Regions from separate parts of the Peribacillus sp. FSL E2-0159 genome, predicted to be linked through region 1. Evidence: riboswitches for the same ligand, from Rfam matches in the RefSeq annotation. Region 1 holds a riboswitch; each other region holds the start of a gene.

Region 1 (5,013 bases):
TTCAAGGTTTACCCCTTTTAAAATCTCTTTACCTTCAATTGATACGTGAAGATCTTTAACCGTTAATGTAGAAGCTGACATAATAATACCTCCGTGAACTAATTCCAATTTTATTACCAGAAAGTAAAGATTACTTTCTTAACTATAATTTACGTAAAAGCATTCTCACTTTATTCTCATTCCAATTTTATAACAAATCCAATTTAGAATCAACTAAATAGATAGGGGTTTCCACTTCTTCCATGTTAAAAACCTATCCTATTCTTACAATACTAACAGATATAGCCGATTTACTGCATATTCATACTTATTTTATCTTTTGTTAAAATTATCTTATTATTCAGCAAATCTCTGTCCTTATTAATATATGTTCGAAGAATTCGATTGCAAGGTATGAACGTTCCGCTTGAAAAAGAAAAAAATCGGACTGTCAGGCATTATGTAAGTTTATCCAATAAGGAAACCCTTATTTTATGGACCACTTTCCATTTTACCTCTACAGACCGATCTTTTAAAGAACTCTTTTATATGCTTAGCCGTGAATTTTGCGTTGTAGGTCCTGGACCATTTTGTTGCACTTTACATGTTCCCTATCCCGTTCTTTCTCAACCTCGATACGGAGGTCTAAGTTTCTACTGTACTCACTGTAGCCAATCCCATGTGAAGACTGCATCGCCTTTTCCATTTCGCTTGTTACATTTAAATCTAGAGTATTGATAGTGAACCATCCTTTCAAATTTGTGTATCAATTTATTGCCTTCATTATTTCTATACCCTTCACTTTCATGATTAAACATGAAATGAATTAAATTAGGCCGCAGACTGTAAACAAACTGGATGATCAATGAGTTTGTCTACAGTTTTTTAGTTTTTAGGTTTTCAAAATTTGAACGTTACTTTCCACTTCACTAAGACTAAACAATCAGATAGAATCACTTTCACCTACAGTCTTTATTCGTTCCATGCCGGTTAAGGTTTCCATGATAAAGTGCCTCACTTTTCTAAGTTCGGAAAAAATTATGAGCGACGCATTATGTAAAAGCTGAACGAACAAAACAGTTTGCCTATTCATTTATGCGGCGACAGACCGTAACGGATTTGTGTTGAGGACGATGGTAACACCCAGAAATACTCATGATAGTCGTTTCTTAAGAGCATCTGGTTGAACAAGTGATTAAGAAAGTTAGAAAACCTGAAGCTGGTTGACGCAGATGCAACTAACAAAACACCAGCTTTACTCTGTATAGTCCTCGAAAAAGAAAGATTCTTCCGCAACCATGGCTATTTGTAATATAAGCGTTTTGGTTGTTATCTCTGCCCATCGGCACTCAACAACAAATAAAGAGGGCTATCGTGAGTACAAATCGCTTTAACTGCTTCAAATCCAATAAAAAATCAAAAAGGTTCCGGAATGAGAACATTCCGGAACCTTTTTGTTTACAAACTGCGGCCTGAATTAAATCAGGTCGCCATTCTTGAATTATTTATCTGCCGGTACAACTGCACCTTTGTATTCTTTAAGGATGAAATCTTGAATTTCTTTAGAATGTAATACTTCTACTAGCGTTTTGATTGCTTCTTTATTTTCATCACCTTTGTTAACAGCAATAACGTTAACATATGGTGATTCAGAGTCTTCAATCGCAATCGAATCTTCAAGCGGATTCAAACCTGCGTCAATTGCATAGTTGGAGTTGATCAGGACAGCATCGCCTTCGCCGCTCTCATAAATTTTAGGAAGCAGGGCCGCTTCATAGTCAGCATCGAATTTAAGGTTTTTCTTATTTTCAACGATGTCTTTAGTTGTAGCTGTCGTTTTATCGATGCCTTCTTTTAATGTAATCAGGCCATTTTTTTCTAATAGAGATAACGCACGTCCGTGGTCAGCAACAGAGCTGCTCATAATAATTGTTGCGCCTTCCGGAAGTTTATCAATGCTTTTATATTTTTGTGAATATAGAGCAATCGGCTCGATATGAATTCCGCCAGCATTAACGAAGTCATATCCATTTTCTTTAATTTGCCCCTCTAAATATGGAATGTGTTGAAAGTAGTTTGCATCCAATTCCTTATCATTCAACGCCTTATTCGGTAAAACATAGTCCTGGAATGTTTCGATTTCCAATTCGATTCCTTTTTCTTTAAGAAGCGGCTTAGCTTTCTCAAGGATTTCAGCATGCGGAACATTGGATGCCCCTACAACTAATTTCTTCGATTCTTTTTCCGTATCGCTGCCGCTTTTATCCTTTTCACTTCCACAAGCAGCCAAAGCGATAGATAACACTAAAATTAACGCAAATCCTAAAAACTTTTTCATCCTATTCATCTCCCTTTATCTTTTGTCCAATTTAGATGTAATCACATCTCCGATAATTTGAATTATGAAGACGATAATTAGAATAACGATAGTCGCTACAAGCGTAACGTCATTGTGATTTCTTTGATAGCCGTCCAAATAGGCTAGATTACCAAGCCCGCCTGCGCCGATGACCCCGGCCATTGCGGTATATCCAACCAATGCAATCGATGTTACCGTAATCCCGGAAATAAGGGCAGGCATCGACTCTGGAAGAAGGACCTTCCAAATGATCGTGCTCGTTTTTGCCCCCATCGATTTAGCGGCTTCAATTACACCTTTATCGATTTCACGAAGGCCGATTTCAACCATACGCGCATAAAATGGGGCCGCACCGATAATAAGTGCCGGGAGTGCAGCGTTCTCTCCGATCATGGAACCGACAAGCGCTTTAGTGAAAGGAATGAGCAGCACGATCAAAATAAGAAATGGAATGGAACGGAATATATTAACGACAGCACTCATGATCCCGTTGACTGCCCGGTTTTCCCACATATTACCCTTCGCTGTCAGGAAGAGGACCAATCCTAATATTATGCCTATAAAAAAGGTTGCTACTACAGAGACGCTTGTCATGTAAAGCGTTTCTTTCGTTGCTTCAATAATGTCTTCCCAATCAATATTCGGCAATAATTCTTCAAGCATGAGTAATCACCTCCACGCCTACCTGCTGTGCTTTAATGAATTCGATTGCGCGGAGCATTTCATCCTCTGTGCCATCAAGATGGATAAACAATGTTCCATATGAACCGCTTCTTGTTTGGGAAATCTTACCTTGAACGATATTGACATCCAACTCGAAGTTACGTACAAGCTTGGTGATCAACGGGCTTTCTGCATGATCACCTACAAAGGTCAATTGAATCACTTTGCCTGCAGGATAGCGTTCGAGCAAATGGTCCATCGTTTCTTTCGTTTCTTCTGGTTCCGTTACCTGTTGCACGAAACGCTTCGTCATCTGTTCTTTAGGATTCTTGAAAACATCCAGAACAGGACCCTGTTCAACAACTTGCCCGCTTTCCATCACGGCGACGCGATGACAGATTTTACGTATTACATGCATTTCATGTGTTATCAAAACGATCGTCAATCCCAATCGCTGATTGATGTCAACAAGCAATTCGAGTATTGAGTCGGTAGTCTGTGGATCCAACGCAGAAGTCGCTTCATCACAAAGCAGCACTTTAGGGTCATTTGCCAGAGCCCTGGCTATTCCCACCCTTTGCTTCTGCCCTCCGCTTAATTGTGAAGGATAGGCCTTTTCCCTGCCTTCCAGTCCGACCAACTTGATCAATTCGTTCACACGCTTGGTTCGTTCAGTTTTAGAAACTCCCGCAATTTCCAATGGGAAAGCTATATTCTCCTGAACGGTCCTTGACCATAATAGATTGAAATGTTGGAAAATCATGCTGATTTCTTGACGGGCCTTACGGAGCTGAGCCCCTTTAATTTTTGAAATTTCCTTTTCAGCTACCACAACGGATCCCTCTGTAGGTGTTTCCAATCCATTGAGCATTCTGATCAAAGTACTCTTCCCCGCTCCACTGTATCCGATGATACCGAAAATCTCGCCTTTATTTATTTCAACATTCACATTATTTACAGCCTTTATCGTCTCACTGTTTCCTTTTCCTGTACGGAACAGCTTACTGACTTTCGTCAATGTAATCATTAATCCTCACCTCTTTTATCCAATAAAACCTATGAACTTAGTTGATTTCTCTACATTATTAATTTGTTTCACCTACCATTTTTTCTGTTCATACAAAAGTTTTCCCCAATTAAAATAGAAAAAACCTTTCTGCATGAGCAGAAAGGCAGGTGAAGAAACAGGCCTTCCTCTCATCTTCCAAAGTGATTAAACTTTGTGTGAATTGGCACCTTTCCAAGGAAATCTCCTTGTCGGTTGCCGGGTTTCATCGGGCACATCCCTCCACCTCTCTTGATAAGAGCTAATATATAGAATATTTTGTACATCATTAAGTTCTTTAGTATGGTGAAATTTTATCATAGATAAAAAAGGAGCGCAATGTATATTATTTCTAGTACAAGAATGAACAGGAACTTTGCTTAAACCGTTTTGGAGGACAAGGAGACGATATTCGTCGCTTTTTCAATAGCCTGCTCCAAATCTTCTATTAAATCGTCTACATTTTCAATCCCAATAGATAAACGGACTTGATCAGCACGCACACCCGCTTTCGCAAGCCCCGCCTCATTCAATTGTTGATGGGTCGTACTGGCTGGGTGGATGATCAAGCTCTTCGCATCCCCAACATTCGCTACATGGGACCATAATTCTACCGAATTGATAAGTTTTGCCCCAGCTTCGCGATTACCTTGTATCCCAAATGTAACGACTGATCCAGCTCCCTTTGGCAAATATTTATCCGCAAGGGCTTTATCCGGATGATCCTCATCACCAGGATGTGAAACCCAAGTCACGGCAGGATGGTTTTTTAAATAGTTAATGACAGACTTGGTGTTTGATAGATGCTCTTTCATCCTTACATGCAGCGTTTCAAGCCCAAGCGTAAACTGGAATGCACTTTGGGCGCTTAGCGCAGGGCCTAAATCACGAAGTAACTGGACTCGGGCTTTCGTTATGAATGCAGCAGGTCCAACTGCCTCGGCGTATACCAGACCGTCGTAACTTG
Region 2 (5,013 bases), 1.0 Mb from region 1:
ATCATGCCTCAATATTACCGTTCTCTTCAAGACTGGATTGCCAGTTCCCAAATGGAGTTCTCACAAAGCCAGCAGTTTATGGATGAGATGAGTGCCGGATTCAATGATTTATACAAAGAAGAACGGATTACGCTGGCAGGTGACTTCAGGGTATTGGATGACTGGCGCCGTGATGCCGACCGGATGACAAGCAGTATCCGCATCGAAAACGTTAATATCCTTTTGCGCAGGACTCCATCACAATTGCTGCTTAAAGGAGCAGGGAAGCTGTTTGGAGCGATACCGCAAAATAAAGCCAATATGTACAATCGTTATAAGAAATACTTGGAAAGTGAAGATTACCTGGATGTTGCCGAAATGATCACGGAACGTTTCCTTACCCAATTTGGATTGTTTGAAAAATCTTTGGATCGGGACATCTCACTTTTCTATCGCAGTTCATTTGCTTTACTTCAAAAAACGATAGAGCAAACGCAGACTGAAATAAAAGACTACCAGGCTGCATTGGAGCATATGAAAGAAAATCCGGAAGTTTACCGTGACCCGATCACTTTGTTCGAAGTGAAATTAAGGCAGTTGGAGAGGCTTGAAAAAATTGAGAAAAAGCGTCTAGCCCAGCTTCAAAGAAAATAAAAAATAACGGGGAACATTTCAAATATTCAAAAATCTATTGACTTTACGACTATATCCCTATAAAGTGTTAATTACGAAAACGTAACACAATATATCTCTTATCAAGAGTGGCGGAGGGACTGGCCCTAAGATGCCCAGCAACCGTTCCATTAGGAATTGGTGCTAAATCCTGCAAAACAGAAATGTTTTGACAGATAAGAGAGGGACAAGTCTGCAAAACAGCCGATTAAACCTCTCTATATTAGAGAGGTTTTTATTTTGGGATTTACACCAACTTAACTGATAAGAATAATAAGGAAAAATGGAGGGAAACAAGATGAGAAGGTCTATTAAAGGGATATTTATTTCAGCAATCGCTTCGGCATTGCTTTTAACGGGTTGCTCTACAGGGCAGAGTTCCACAGAATCGAAGAAAGAAGAAAAAGTATCATTTGAAAATGTCCCGGAAAGATTTGCTGATGGGGATGGAGCCAGAATCAAAGTGATCCGTAAAATAGGCGGTGATGATCATACGGCTCAATACCTGGCGGGGGCAAAAGAAGAGGGAGAAGCACTGGGATTTCAAGTGGATACGTATACAGCAAATGGTGATACGGCTAAATTCCATGATGCGATAGCGCAGGCTTTGGAGGAAGATTACGACGGCTATATCATTTCCCATGGTGATGATGCAGCAACTGTGAATGACGTTCAAAAGTTGGTTGATGCAGGTAAAAGCGTTGTCACATTCGATTCAATAAGCGATCTATCTAAAATAGAAGGTGTGACATTAACTTCACAAGATGATGAAGCATTGGCAACACTGGCTTTTGATAAACTGATAAAAGAGCAGAAAGGTGAAGCGGCAATTGCATATCTTTGGGTGGACGGTTTTCCTCCAATGGTAAGAAGAAATGCAGTCTATCAGGAAAAATTAAAAGAAAATCCTGGGATTAAAGAAGTCGAAAGATTCGGAGTGGCATCTGCTGATACTTCGGTTCAGACACAAAATGCTGTAGCAGCAATGCTGAATAAATACCCTAAAGGTAAATTGGATGCCATTTTCGCAACATGGGATGCCTTTGCAATCGGTGCAGCCCGGGCGATTAAAGAAGCGGGCCGAGATGAAGTGAAGATATATGGAATTGATGTATCTAATGCAGATCTCCAGGAAATCCAATCAGCTGATAGCTCGTGGTCCTACACGGCAGCAGTCGATCCCAAGTTGATCGGTGCAGTGAATATGAGGATATTGGCTAAAAAATTAGCGGGAGAAGAAACGCCGCAAACATATGACCTGGATGCTTCACTTATTTCACAAAAGCAAATCCAAGCTTCAAAAGAAGCGGTAAACATGGCAAACCTGTCTGGTATTGTCGATGGCTGGGGTGTATCCACGGAATTTGAAGAAGATTGGATGAAGGTTTTGAAAGATCATTATAAAAAGTAAAAAGAGACACTCTCTTTCCAGTGAAGGGAGTGTCTGTTCAATAAGGGGGAATGGACATGGGCACGCAACTAGAAATGAAGAAGATTTCGATTGAATTTCCGGGGGTGAAGGCGCTGAGTGAAGTCGATTTTTCCGTACAATCAGGGACAGCCCACGCATTGGTCGGTGCAAACGGAGCAGGGAAATCGACGTTAATGAAAGTTTTATCGGGAGCCCATGTTCATTATTCAGGTGACATTTTTATTGATGGGATGAAGCGGGATATCCGCTCTCCAAAAGCGGCTCAGGAACAAGGCATTCAAATTGTTTATCAGGAAGTGGATACCGCCCTCATCCCTTATTTAACGGTTGGGGAAAATGTAATGTTGAATGATATGGTCCAAAACATGGGGAAAAAACAGAGAATCCAATGGAAAGAGCTGCACAACCAAGCCGCTAATATTCTTGAAGATATGAAAATTCGTGTCCCTTCGAAAAAGCTGGTAAGAGACCTTACCTTGGCTGAAAAACAGATGGTCCTGATAGCAAGAGCCGTTTCGACAGAATGCAAATTCCTGATTCTCGACGAGCCAACTGCTCCGTTAAGTCATACGGAGACGACAGAACTTTTTCGAATTGTAAATGAATTAAAGCAAAAAGGCGTGGGAATCATTTTCATTTCACATCGTCTGCCTGAGATTTTTGAAATTTGTGAGGAAATTACGATCATGAGGAATGGGGAGCGTGTCATGTGTCGGAAAAAGGAGGACATAACCCGTACCGAAGTGGTAGAGAACATGCTCGGGAAAACCATGGATGAACAGTTTCCTGAAGTGAATACTTCGATTGGCGACGTTATTCTGGAAGTGAAGGGATTGTCAGATGCAGAGAAAGTTAAAAATGTTAGCCTGAATATTAAAGCAGGCGAGATAATCGGCTTGGCAGGTTTGGTCGGGGCTGGGAAAACGGAGCTGTGTAAAACCCTTTTCGGTCATACTTCGATCACAGCGGGCGAAGTCATCCTGAATGGTCGAAAGCTTTCTATAAAATCACCGCACGAAGCAGTAAAAAGCGGTCTGGCACTTGTACCTGAGGAACGCAGGAAAGAAGGGGTCCTCGTTCAGGAATCAGTCTCGGCGAACTTGACCGCAGCCAGTCTCGGCAAATTCTGCAAGACGTTCAGCTTCGTGGATCGTAAGGCGGAAAAGGAAAAGGCGAAGGAAATGATCGCAAGTCTCGGCATTAAAACTCCTTCAGGAGAAGTGAATGTTGAAAACCTTTCAGGTGGTAACCAGCAAAAAGTTGCCATTGGGAAATGGCTTATGGCCGATGCGGATGTATACATATTCGATGAACCAACGAAAGGGGTCGATGTTGGAGCCAAGAAGGATATATTCGAATTGATTGCAAAGCTTGCAAGGAATGGGAAAGCGATTATTTATGCATCATCCGAGCTTTCCGAAATCATTGGCATTACCAACCGGACATATGTGTTATATGACGGGAGCACAGTCATCGAATTAGAAACGAGCAAAACGAATGAAGAAGAACTATTATTCTATTCAACAGGAGGAAAATAGAATGAGCATACCCATTCCTGTTACACAGACAGCGAAAGCGAAGAAAAAGGTGGAACTATTCGACTTTTTCTATAAATACGGCACAATATTGACGATTATCATTCTGATTGGAATTTTTGCCGTGTCCAATCCATCTTTCATTCAAACGAATAATCTGATCAACATCCTGCGTTCCATTTCAATCGTGACCATCATTGCGATTGGCATTACGATATCCCTGACCGTGGATGGCTTCGACCTTTCCGTCGGCTCCGTCGCATCATTGGCCAATGCCATCGTCATATCAATGTTTGTCTGGTTTTCGCAGGATACATTAATCGCCATATTAGCTGCGATCGGCGCCTCACTTGTCGTAGGGGCTTTGAATTCATTCATGATCGTTAAATTGAGAATTCCCGACATGCTGATGACATTGGCTACCATGTTCATTATCCAGGGAATTGCCCTTACTTATACCAAGGGGGCCACGGTCTCGCAAAATATGGTCATGCCCGACGGGACATTCGCAACAGGACTGATCAGCCCGTTTTTCGCCAAAATTGGACAGGTACCATGGATAATCCTGATCATGGCAGTCATTGTGATAGCCACACATATCTTTTTGACTTATACGAAGCACGGTCGTTATATGTACATTATTGGGGGAAATAAGGAAGCGGCGAGACTTTCCGGGATATCGGTCAATAAATACAAAATCCTTGCCTATCTGCTTTCAGCTCTATTAGCTGCAATCGGGGGGATTGTCCTTGCTTCAAGGGTCATGACATCGGAAATCAATTCAGGGTCCCCCTATTTAATGGATGCCGTTGCAGCAGCCTTCATTGGTTCCTCCGTTTTAGGAGCGGGAAAACCGAATGCATTTGGAACCTTTGTCGGAGCAGTCCTGATCGGAATCCTTCAAAATGGTTTGATCATGATGTCCGTTCCGTATTATGCGATGGATATCGTCAAAGGAACAGTGCTGGCCCTTGCGCTCGCGGTAACCTATTACAAACAAAAACACTAAAATGACAGAAATCCTATAATTGTGAATTTTGAAGATTGATAAAAATCCTGTTGGATATGCAATAGGATTTTTCTTTTTTTAAAAGGGATGGGTCATGGATATAAAATTTCGCATCTTCATCATTTTACTTAATAATAATGAAATCTTTTTACTTTCGCTAAGGCAGGAGGACCCTTTGCTCCCTCATTTTTGGAGTATAAACATTGACCACAATAGTAAATTTCTATAGAGAACTTACTTTACCTTTTAATAAGATTGATAATGATCTATTGTAAAGTATGAACATTCATATCCTATACTTATCTAAAGGAGAGTGTAAACTTATGCGTGAAACCTGTGTTCCGACTGGCGTGAAACCAAATGACACTGGCTTTGGATATACGTTG
Region 3 (5,013 bases), 2.2 Mb from region 1:
GTGTACCAGCCGATAAGGCGGTCAAGGGATTCGGCGGTGCCGTATTATTGACGTCAAACCCGATCAAAACGATGAATCTATTAGAGGAAGTGATGGGCCTGCAAATGATTGGGGAAGAGGGCGATTACATTCGCTTCAAATCCACATCGGACGTCGGAAATTTGATAGATGTTAAAAAAACGGTTTTGCCAAATGGGAAAATAGGAGTGGGAACTGTCCATCACCTTGCATGGCGTGCAATCGATAATGAAGATCATCAAGAATGGAGAGAGCATATCGCAAACCATGGCTATGGTGTGACACCCTTTAAAGACCGTCAATACTTCGATGCCATTTATTTTCGGGAAGATGGAGGCATACTCTTTGAAGTTGCCACAGATCCACCTGGCTTTGCTCATGATGAAACGAAGGAAACGATGGGTAGTAAATTAATGCTGCCGCCATGGCTGGAAGAAAAAAGGGAGATCATGGAGAAAACGTTACTGCCGGCTTTGCCGAGAGTACTAGAGGAGGATAAATGATGAAGCATATTTTTCAACAAGGAAGTAATCCGGAAGCACCCTTACTTTTGCTTTTACATGGCACTGGAGGAACGGAAACAGATCTCTTGCCGTTAGCGGAAATGGTTTCACCGGGTTCATCTGTATTGAGCGTACGGGGAAATGTACTTGAAAACGGAATGCCTCGTTATTTCCGCCGTTTAGCTGAAGGGGTTTTTGATGAAGAAGATTTGATCTTCCGTACGAAGGAGCTTTATGACTTCTTGGAATTAGCGTCCGGCCAATATGACTTCGATCGTGACAAAGTGGTAGCATTAGGTTATTCTAATGGTGCAAATATAGCCGCAAGTTTGATGTTCCATTTCGAAGCGGCACTAAAGGGAGCGATTCTTCATCATCCAATGGTGCCGAGACGTGGGATTGCTTTGCCGCCCCTTTCGGATATACCTGTATTTATTGCTGCAGGTAAAAACGATCCGATTTGCCCCGCAGAAGAAACTGATGAACTTAATCAACTTTTACTGCAAGCTGGTGCTAAGGTGGATGTTCACTGGGAAAATTACGGTCATCAGTTAACACGTTCAGAGGTCGAGGCAGCAGGTTCATGGTTTCATAAGAACTTTATATAAGAATGAAAGAGGGAATGAAGATGATTTCAGTTAATCCTGAAAGTCTGACTGAACGGGAAAATTATAAGTTTTTGACTGGAAGCATTATACCGAGACCTATAGCCCTGGTTACGACACAATCCGAAACCGGTACGATCAATATAGCGCCGTTCAGCTTTTTCAACATAGTCAGTTCCAATCCTCCGATGATTTCCATTTCTGTTCAACGGAAAGAAGGAGTTTCAAAGGACACAGCCCGAAATGCAATTCAAACAGGTGAATTCGTTGTTCATATCACGGATGAAAATAATGTTGCTGATGCAAATCGAACGGCCAAGGAACTCCCATCTGACGAAAGTGAATTGGGTCTTACTAATTTCACGCCAGCTGTTAGTGATAAGGTATCCGTACCTGGATTGAAAGAAGCGAAGGTACGCTTTGAATGTACATTAGAGCATGCGATACCATTGGCAGGTTCCAAGAATACACCTGGTTGTGATTTATTGATAGGGAAAATAGTCTGCTATCATATAGAGCAAGATATTTACCATAATGGGCGAATTGACCAGAATGGGCTAAAACCTGTAGCAAGATTAGCGGGTCATACTTATACAAAACTAGGAGAATTATTTGAAATAGAACGTCCTTAAGGGAAAAGAAAAAAATGGCGTCATCTTTTAAGATGTCGTCATTTTTTAAACCAAAAATATCCGGGTTAGCTTTATCATCAATTTTAATACGGTGAGCGACAGTTCCAAAAATAGAAATCATCTCATTTTAATTCTGGAAGTGCCATGATTGTTAGTATTTTAAGAAAGTCTTTACAACCGAAACAAAACTTGACAAATTTTTCATAGATTGATAAAGTTATAAAAAAATAATTTCTTATCCAGAGAGGTGGAGGGACTGGCCCAATGAAACCTCAGCAACAGGTCTAAAAAGACACTGTGCTAATTCCAGAGGGTGAAACCTTGATAGATAAGACCGTACGTGTTTATTTGTCAGTAGCGCACTCTTTTTAGAGTGCGTTTTCGTTTTTTCTGGATGCAAGATTAAGGAGAGTAAGAATGGAGAACAAAAGGAAGCATGATTTTCAAAGGCAAATGCAAGCACGGCATATAATAATGCTATCGCTTGGCGGGGTGATTGGAACTGGTTTATTCTTAAGTTCAGGTTATACGATTCACCAGGCTGGCCCGTTTGGCACCATCCTTTCGTATCTGATTGGAGCATTAGTGGTTTATCTAGTCATGCTATGTCTAGGTGAACTGGCAGTACATATGCCCGAGACAGGTGCGTTTCATAGCTACGCAGCCAAATACATCGGACCAGGGACAGGGTATACAGTAGCCTGGTTGTATTGGCTAACTTGGACTGTTGCACTAGGTTCGGAATTCACGGCTGCAGGATTGTTGATGCAGAGATGGTTTCCATCAATAAGTGTCTGGATATGGAGTGCTCTATTTGCCATTTTGGTCTTGGCATTAAATGTGTGGACCGTTAAGTTTTTCGCTGAATCCGAATTCTGGTTTGCGTCTATAAAGGTATTTGCTATTGTGATATTTATTATTCTGGGAGCTGCGGCAATGGTAGGTTTTATTCCAATAATTAATTCACAATCTGCTCCGTTATTTTCCAATTTTACAAGTGCAGGTTTATTTCCGAATGGCGCTTTTGCCATTCTAATGACGATGCTCGCAGTGAATTTCGCATTTTCTGGAACTGAATTAATCGGAATTGCAGCTGGAGAAACTGTGAATCCAGAAAAAACGATACCAAAGGCAATCCGTATGACATTATGGAGATTGATTATCTTTTTTGTAGGAACCATCGTTGTATTATCCGCATTATTGCCTATTTCGGATGCAAGTGTATCAGAGAGCCCCTTTGTTACAGTTCTGGAACGGATCGGAGTGCCATATGCAGCGGATATTATGAACTTTGTTATATTAACTGCCATTTTGTCTGCTGCAAACTCAGGACTATATGCCTCATCCAGGATGCTTTGGTCACTTGCAGATAAGAAAACTATATCACCAATATTTGCAAAATTGACAAAACGGGGTGTTCCGGTAAATGCAGTCATTTTCAGTATGGTGGGCGGTGGTTTAGCCCTTTTCTCGAGTATCATTGCACCGGATACTGTATACATAGTGCTTGTATCCATTTCTGGACTAGCCGTGGTTGTAGTTTGGATGAGTATTAGTGCGTCACAGTTTCTATTTCGCAGACGATTTATAAAAGATGGAAATTCAGTAAATGATTTGGCTTATCATACACCATTATATCCACTCGTACCAATCGTTTCTTTTATGCTATGTCTTGCTTCTTGCATCGGAATTGCATTTGATCCTACACAAAGAATTGCACTATATTGTGGCATTCCGTTTATTTTATTTTGCTATGGAAGTTATTATCTGACACAAACTATAAAGAAAAGAGGAGTAGATCATGAAGAATAAAATGAACCCAATTGACGCAATTTTACGAGATCATTCAGTCATGATTTTGGATGGAGCTTTAGCTACAGAGCTTGAAAGGCATGGGTGTGATTTGGACGATCCCCTGTGGTCTGCACGTGTATTACTTGAAAATCCAGAAGTGATTTATCGGGTTCACTATGACTACTTTCGTGCTGGTGCTGACTGTGCGATAACGGCAAGCTACCAAGCAACAGTTGAAGGTTTTGCCCTACGAGGAATACAAGAAAAAGAGGCTTTGGATCTAATCCGGAAAACGGTTTTACTTGCAAGAAAAGCAAGAGATGAATTTTGGAAGGAAGAATATCAAACGATTAGACCTAAACCATTGGTTGCTGCATCAGTTGGACCTTATGGGGCTTATCTTGCAGATGGTTCAGAGTATGTAGGAAACTATGGAGTTTCAGATGAAACTTTAGCGGCATTTCATCGCTCACGAATATCGGCTTTGATTGAAGCAGGAGCTGATATTTTAGCATTTGAAACGATTCCTTCCCTGCAAGAGGCAAAAATATTACATTCATTATTGAAAGATTATCCAGAAGTCTATGCTTGGCTATCCTTTTCGTTGAAAAATGAAAAAGCGATAAGTGACGGTACATTGCTGGAGGAGTGTACGAGATTGTTTGGGGACAGTAAGCAAATTGCAGCAATTGGCATCAACTGTGCTCCTGTTACAGGTATCACGGAGGCCATACAGGTGTTGCGTGCAAACACGCATAAACCGATTATTGTTTATCCGAATTCTGGTGAATCATATAATCCAGAAACTAAAACATGGCATGGCCAAGAATCATGTAACAGTCTCGATTTGAAATCTGAAGAATGGCACCATACTGGGGCACGTTTAATTGGAGGATGTTGCAGAACTGAACCTCATCATATTGCAGACATTTCAAGAAAGTGGCGACCTTCCGTGGTAGTATCCTCCTAGCCCTTTTACTGTTATCAAACTGTTATAAGGTATGTAAGTAGTGGAGAAACCCTTAAATAAAAAGAACAGGAAGCGTCATAATCCGGCGGTTCCTGTTCTTTTTGAGCTCATTATTCTGATTCGAGTGAAAAGGCCGAATTGCTTATTAATTCTTGCCGCTTCAGAAGTTAGTCGCTCGAGAACGGGAGTGAAGGATCGTTTTATGTTGACTCATACCTTTTCTTTTTTTGTCACTAAGCAGTTCGGCTAAAAAAGAATCGTGCTGCAAAAAATAGCGAAAAGAGAAATTAAATCATATTTTTTTCGTGCTGGGGGAAACTATACAAACAATGAAAAGAAAGGAGAGAATGAGTAATGAGTCGTGGTAAAAATTTTAATCACAAAGAAAAAGGACATCCAGGAAATTTACCCAATAATAGAATTAGCGAAGAGAAGGAACACAGCCGCCAGTATGAGCAGATTGAGGATATTGTCACACATGAAGCTTTCAA
Region 4 (5,013 bases), 1.9 Mb from region 1:
TAGTCTGCAAAACTCTCAGACGTAAAACCTTTAGGTACTTTGAGCCAGGCAAAAAACGATGCCGCAGGAGCTTTGACATCCCAGCCGATTGCCCTCAATCCCTCAATAAAAACATTCCTTCGCCCCTCGTACATCTGCACTAACTGCTCTACACAGCTCTGCGAGTCAAGCAAAGCGCTTGCCGCAGCTTCTTGTATCGCCGGGAAGAGACTCACATAAAGATGGTCTTGTAATAGTTCAAGAGCTTCTATTACACTCTTATTTCCCACTGCGAAGCCGACTCTCCATCCTGCCATATTGTATGTTTTCGATAGTGTGTATATTTCTATTCCTACATCCTTCGCTCCCTCTGCCTGGAGAAAGCTTATCGGTTTTTTTCCGTCGAATCCTAACGCGCCATAGGCGAAATCGTGGACCACGCAAATTGAATGCTCTTTTGCAAAGGAGACGGTTTCATCAAAGAAACTTTCAGTTGCAGAAGCACCTGTGGGATTATTGGGATAGTTCAAGAACATCATTTTGGCTTTATCAAGAACTTCTTTATGTATGTCGTTGTATTTCGGAAGAAAATCATTTTCTTCTGTCAAGGGCATCAGTTCTGTCTTTGCCTGGGCTAAAACAACACCGGAAAGATAATCCGGATAGCCGGGATCTGGAACAAGGATCGTATCGCCTGGATTCAATAAACACTGCGGCAGTTCGACAAGACCTGCCTTTCCCCCGAAGAGAATCGCTACTTCACTATTCGGATCCAGCTTGACACCGTATTCACGTTCATAAAAGACGGCAGCAGCATCTTTTAAATATTGATGTCCCCGGAATGGCGAATATTTATGATTAATCGTTTTTTCAGCGGCAGACTGCAAACTTTTCACGATATGTTCTGGCGTCGGCTGATCAGGGTTTCCCTGGCCTAAATTAATGACATCATGTCCTTGCGCCGTGATCGCATTGACTTTTGCGACTAGTGAAGCAAAAAACTGCTTGGGCAGGTCCTGAAGCTGTCTGGATTTTTCAAATTGCACCATTTATACACCTTCTCTGAAATTTCTTGAAATTCTAGTCACAAATGATATATGTTTATCATAGTCTTGTAAAGCATTTTTTACATATGGTCGTTTTAAGCGATGAAGTGGAAAATAGCTTGTATTCAAATGGATATAGCCTTCGGGCAACCTGATTTCAATTTTCAGGTTGCAGAACAATGGATGGAAAAAGCTGCACGGTCAGAACCCGATATCGTCATATTACCAGAGCTTTGGACAACCGGATACGACTTGACCAGGTTAAATGAGATTGCTGATCAAGAGGCAGAAAAGACGAATGAATTTTTTAAAAGACTGGCAAAGAAACACCAGATTAACACAATAGGCGGGTCCATTGCGAAAAAGACAAGCAAAGGGATCTATAACACCATGATCATCATAGATTAACATGGAAATCTCATTAAAGAATATGATAAGCTTCACTTATTTCAGTTAAAGGATGAACATCATTTCCTGCAGCCAGGAGAAAAAGATGGTTTATTTACTCTTGATGAAAAAATATGTGCTGGATTCGTTTGTTATGACATCCTTTTCCCTGATTGGCAGCGAGTCCATACCGTACAAGGCGCGGAAGTTCTATTCGTTACGGCTGAATGGCCAAAGCCGAGACTCGATCACTGGAGAGCCTTATTGATTAGCCGTGCCATCGAGAACCAAGCCTATGTTGTAGCCGTAAATCGTTCAGGTTCGGATGTCAATAATATATTTGCGGGTCATTCCTTAATTTTTGATCCATGGGGGAATATCATAAGTGAAGCCGGAGAAGGAAACGAACTCTTGACAGGCATCTTGGACTTCAATAAAGTTACGGAAGCCCGTAACAAAATACCCGTATTCGAACATCGCCGCCCTGATTTTTATTAATTTACCCATTGACAAACTATTTAAAATGTTGATATTATTTTCCCGAAGATTAAAATTTCAGAAAACATTTACTCTTATCAAGAGCAGGCTGAGGGATAAAGGCCCTATGAAGCCCAGCAACCGACTGTAATACCATTGTGAAATGGGGCGGATTCACCGCCGGATTATAAAATCCACAGAGCACGGTGCTAATTCCACCAGAATTCATTTTCTGGAAGATAAGAGGTCCGAAGCCAAAACTTCTGCCTCTTTCTATTTGAAAGAGGCTTTTTTATTCTTATTTTGAATCTGGAGGGAAAAAGAATGACTCAAAACCATTCAAATTTTAAGAGATTGACAAACGAAACAGCTATAACCCTTGCAAAAAAACTTGGGTTGGTCAATGCGGATGCAAGTTTAAAGTGTAAAGAAATCGGCGATGGAAACTTAAATTATGTTTTTCATATTACAGACACAGTCACAAACAAAGGAATAATAATCAAACAAGCGGTCCCTTATGCCAAGGTACTTGGTGAAAGCTGGCCGCTGACATTGAAAAGGGCTTCCATTGAAGCGAATGCACTGATTCATTTCAGAAGCTATTGCCCCGAATTCGTACCGCAAGTCTATTATTCGGATGAGCAGCTTGCCATCACAGTCATGGAGGATTTATCACACTTGAAAATCGTAAGAACAGGATTGATCGATGGCGATTCATATCCTTTGCTTTCACAGCATATTGGTGAATATGTTGCGAAGACGGCATTTTATACATCCGATTATCATTTAGAACCATCCGCGAAAAAGGAAGTGGCCCGGCATTTCACCAATCCGGAACTCTGCAAAATCACTGAGGTCTTTATTTTCACAGATCCATTTTTTGAGGAACTCCCGGGAGATTTCGAGGTGGAATTGACTGATGCCGCCAAAAATATATGGAATGACCAAGATGTGATACTTGAGGTCGCTAAGCTGAAACAAAGCTTTGAAACCGAGCAGGAAGCCTTGCTTCATGGAGATTTACATACTGGAAGTATATTTGCAAGTGAAACTGAAACAAAGGTTATTGATCCGGAATTCGCTTTTTATGGGCCAGTTGGTTTTGACCTTGGTCAATACACCGCCAACCTTCTCTTTCAAGCAATTACACGAAATGGCGCTGGAAAGGAAGAGATTTTCTCACACCTTCATGAATTTTGGAATGCCTTTGAAGAAACTTATACCGAATTATGGGAAGACCAAAATAAAAGCCCATTCCGTCATGTGAAAGGGTATCTGCCTTATTTACTGACAAAATTCAAAAAAGATGCATTCGGTTTTGCCGGCTGTGAACTGATTCGGCGAACCATTGGCCTTTCCCATGTTGCCGATTTAAACGTCATTGATGATAAAGAAACAAGGATCGCTGCCAAAACGGCAACATTGGAAATTGGTGCTTTTTTAATTAAAAAACGGGAAGAATTAGATGTTCCAGCTGTCATTGAAGCATTGAAGCAACGTACACTGCCATCTTATTCAACCATTTAAAAGGAGACCTGCACATGACTACACTAGCACCCTTACCATATTCGGTACAATGGGATGATACCCATATTACATTATTAAATCAACAAGCCCTTCCTTCCATAACTGAATTTATCGAACTTCATTCTGTTGATGATGTATATGACAGCATTTTGACTTTAAAAGTTCGCGGTGCCCCTGCAATTGGACTGACGGCAGCATTTGGTGTTGCACTTGGTGCCAAACAGGAAACAACCGCTGAATTAGAGGAGTTCAAGAAAAATGTAACGAGGCATATTGAAAAACTCGCCTCTTCACGGCCAACTGCAGTCAACCTTTTTTGGGCTTTAAGGAGGATGGAAAACACCTTGCAAGCTGCGCAAAGCATTTCAACTGCCAAGGAAGCACTTGTATCGGAGGCTAAAGCAATCTTTGCTGAAGATGAAGAAATGTGCAGGAAAATCGGGGAACATGGTTTATCCTTATTCACTAGAGGAGATTCCATTCTAACGCATTGCAACGCTGGGGGAATTGCCACAGCTCGGTATGGCACAGCCTTGGCTCCCTTCCACCTGGCTAAAGAAAGGGACTTTCCGCTAAAAGTGTACGCATGTGAAACCAGGCCTGTCCTACAAGGGGCGCGTTTGACTGCTTGGGAATTGATGCAAGCGGGGGTTGATGTCACCTTAATTTCTGATAATATGGCTGCCCATACGATTCACCAGAAACGAATAAATGGAATTATCGTCGGGGCCGACAGGATTGCGGCTAATGGAGATACAGCCAATAAAATTGGGACATTGGGATTGGCCATATTAGCCAAGCACTTTGGTATCCCCTTTTATGTGGCTGCACCATCAAGCACATTCGACCTATCTATCGAATCCGGCACATCCATACCGATTGAAGAACGGAATGAAGCGGAAATCACCTTCATTCAAGGTGTAAGGATCGCTCCGGAAAACGTGAAGACTTTCAATCCAGCCTTTGACGTTACTCCGAATCATCTAATTACAAGCATCATTACCGAAAACGGCATCATAACACCTGATTTCATCAAAAACATTCCTCATTTTGTTAATTGATCAGGCTCCTTTAATGGTGATAAAAAACGAGAAGGATTTCGTATCCCTCTCGTTTTTTAAAGATGATCGATTATGATTATTCTTGCGAGGTCTATATTACAATAATTTAAGTGAATTCGAACATATTCGCTTAATATAAGGATGTTTTCGATAACAAAAGAGAATTGGAAATTCTTATTATTTTGAAAAGAATTCCTGAAGTTCCTTCTTATTTTTAGTGTAGTCCATTTCCAAAACAGCTCCGGACTGGGGATATATTTCATCTTTAAAGCTTCCTTCCACTGGAACCCTTAAGGTTTCGACAGTGTCCGGTGTATGGATGACAACTTTTGGACCCATCTCCATTATTGTTTTCAGTCCAATATCTGTATCCAAGTACGAGAGTCCTTGTTCGATGATACTAGGAAGGGCTGCCATCCCTTCGAAGGATGAGATCTGATTTATAAACGCTGTTTTTAATTGAACCATTACTTCTTGTTGACGCTCTACCCTTCCAAAATCACTTTCATCGTCATGTCTAAAACGGACATATTTCA

Evidence for each region. Region 1 has a riboswitch for S-adenosylmethionine ahead of NYE63_RS26440 (methionine ABC transporter ATP-binding protein). Riboswitches for the same ligand answer to the same signal wherever they lie in the genome.
Region 2: another riboswitch for S-adenosylmethionine. It lies ahead of NYE63_RS02810 (sugar ABC transporter substrate-binding protein); the one in region 1 lies ahead of NYE63_RS26440 (methionine ABC transporter ATP-binding protein).
Region 3: another riboswitch for S-adenosylmethionine. It lies ahead of mmuP (S-methylmethionine permease); the one in region 1 lies ahead of NYE63_RS26440 (methionine ABC transporter ATP-binding protein).
Region 4: another riboswitch for S-adenosylmethionine. It lies ahead of mtnK (S-methyl-5-thioribose kinase); the one in region 1 lies ahead of NYE63_RS26440 (methionine ABC transporter ATP-binding protein).

Annotation. Positions count from the first base shown of each region.
Region 1 is NZ_CP152053.1:5,386,043-5,391,055, forward strand. It holds gene sufC (Fe-S cluster assembly ATPase SufC) at 1-81, opposite strand, end outside; gene NYE63_RS26430 (MetQ/NlpA family ABC transporter substrate-binding protein) at 1,481-2,317, opposite strand; gene NYE63_RS26435 (methionine ABC transporter permease) at 2,333-3,001, opposite strand; gene NYE63_RS26440 (methionine ABC transporter ATP-binding protein) at 2,994-4,028, opposite strand; SAM riboswitch class I at 4,196-4,308, opposite strand; gene NYE63_RS26445 (O-acetylhomoserine aminocarboxypropyltransferase/cysteine synthase family protein) at 4,427-5,013, opposite strand, start outside.
Region 2 is NZ_CP152053.1:565,276-570,288, forward strand. It holds gene NYE63_RS02805 (GTPase domain-containing protein) at 1-633, shown strand, start outside; SAM riboswitch class I at 729-834, shown strand; gene NYE63_RS02810 (sugar ABC transporter substrate-binding protein) at 950-2,062, shown strand; gene NYE63_RS02815 (sugar ABC transporter ATP-binding protein) at 2,119-3,621, shown strand; gene NYE63_RS02820 (ABC transporter permease) at 3,623-4,627, shown strand; gene NYE63_RS02825 (helix-turn-helix domain-containing protein) at 4,951-5,013, shown strand, end outside.
Region 3 is NZ_CP152053.1:3,177,873-3,182,885, reverse strand. It holds gene NYE63_RS15450 (ring-cleaving dioxygenase) at 1-521, shown strand, start outside; gene NYE63_RS15445 (alpha/beta hydrolase) at 521-1,129, shown strand; gene NYE63_RS15440 (flavin reductase family protein) at 1,150-1,758, shown strand; SAM riboswitch class I at 1,991-2,093, shown strand; gene mmuP (S-methylmethionine permease) at 2,176-3,570, shown strand; gene mmuM (homocysteine S-methyltransferase) at 3,560-4,522, shown strand; gene NYE63_RS15425 (hypothetical protein) at 4,877-5,013, shown strand, end outside.
Region 4 is NZ_CP152053.1:3,498,823-3,503,835, forward strand. It holds gene NYE63_RS17010 (pyridoxal phosphate-dependent aminotransferase) at 1-1,028, opposite strand, end outside; partial or broken gene NYE63_RS17015 (carbon-nitrogen family hydrolase) at 1,128-1,910, shown strand; SAM riboswitch class I at 1,982-2,135, shown strand; gene mtnK (S-methyl-5-thioribose kinase) at 2,214-3,416, shown strand; gene mtnA (S-methyl-5-thioribose-1-phosphate isomerase) at 3,431-4,477, shown strand; gene NYE63_RS17030 (LCP family protein) at 4,655-5,013, opposite strand, start outside.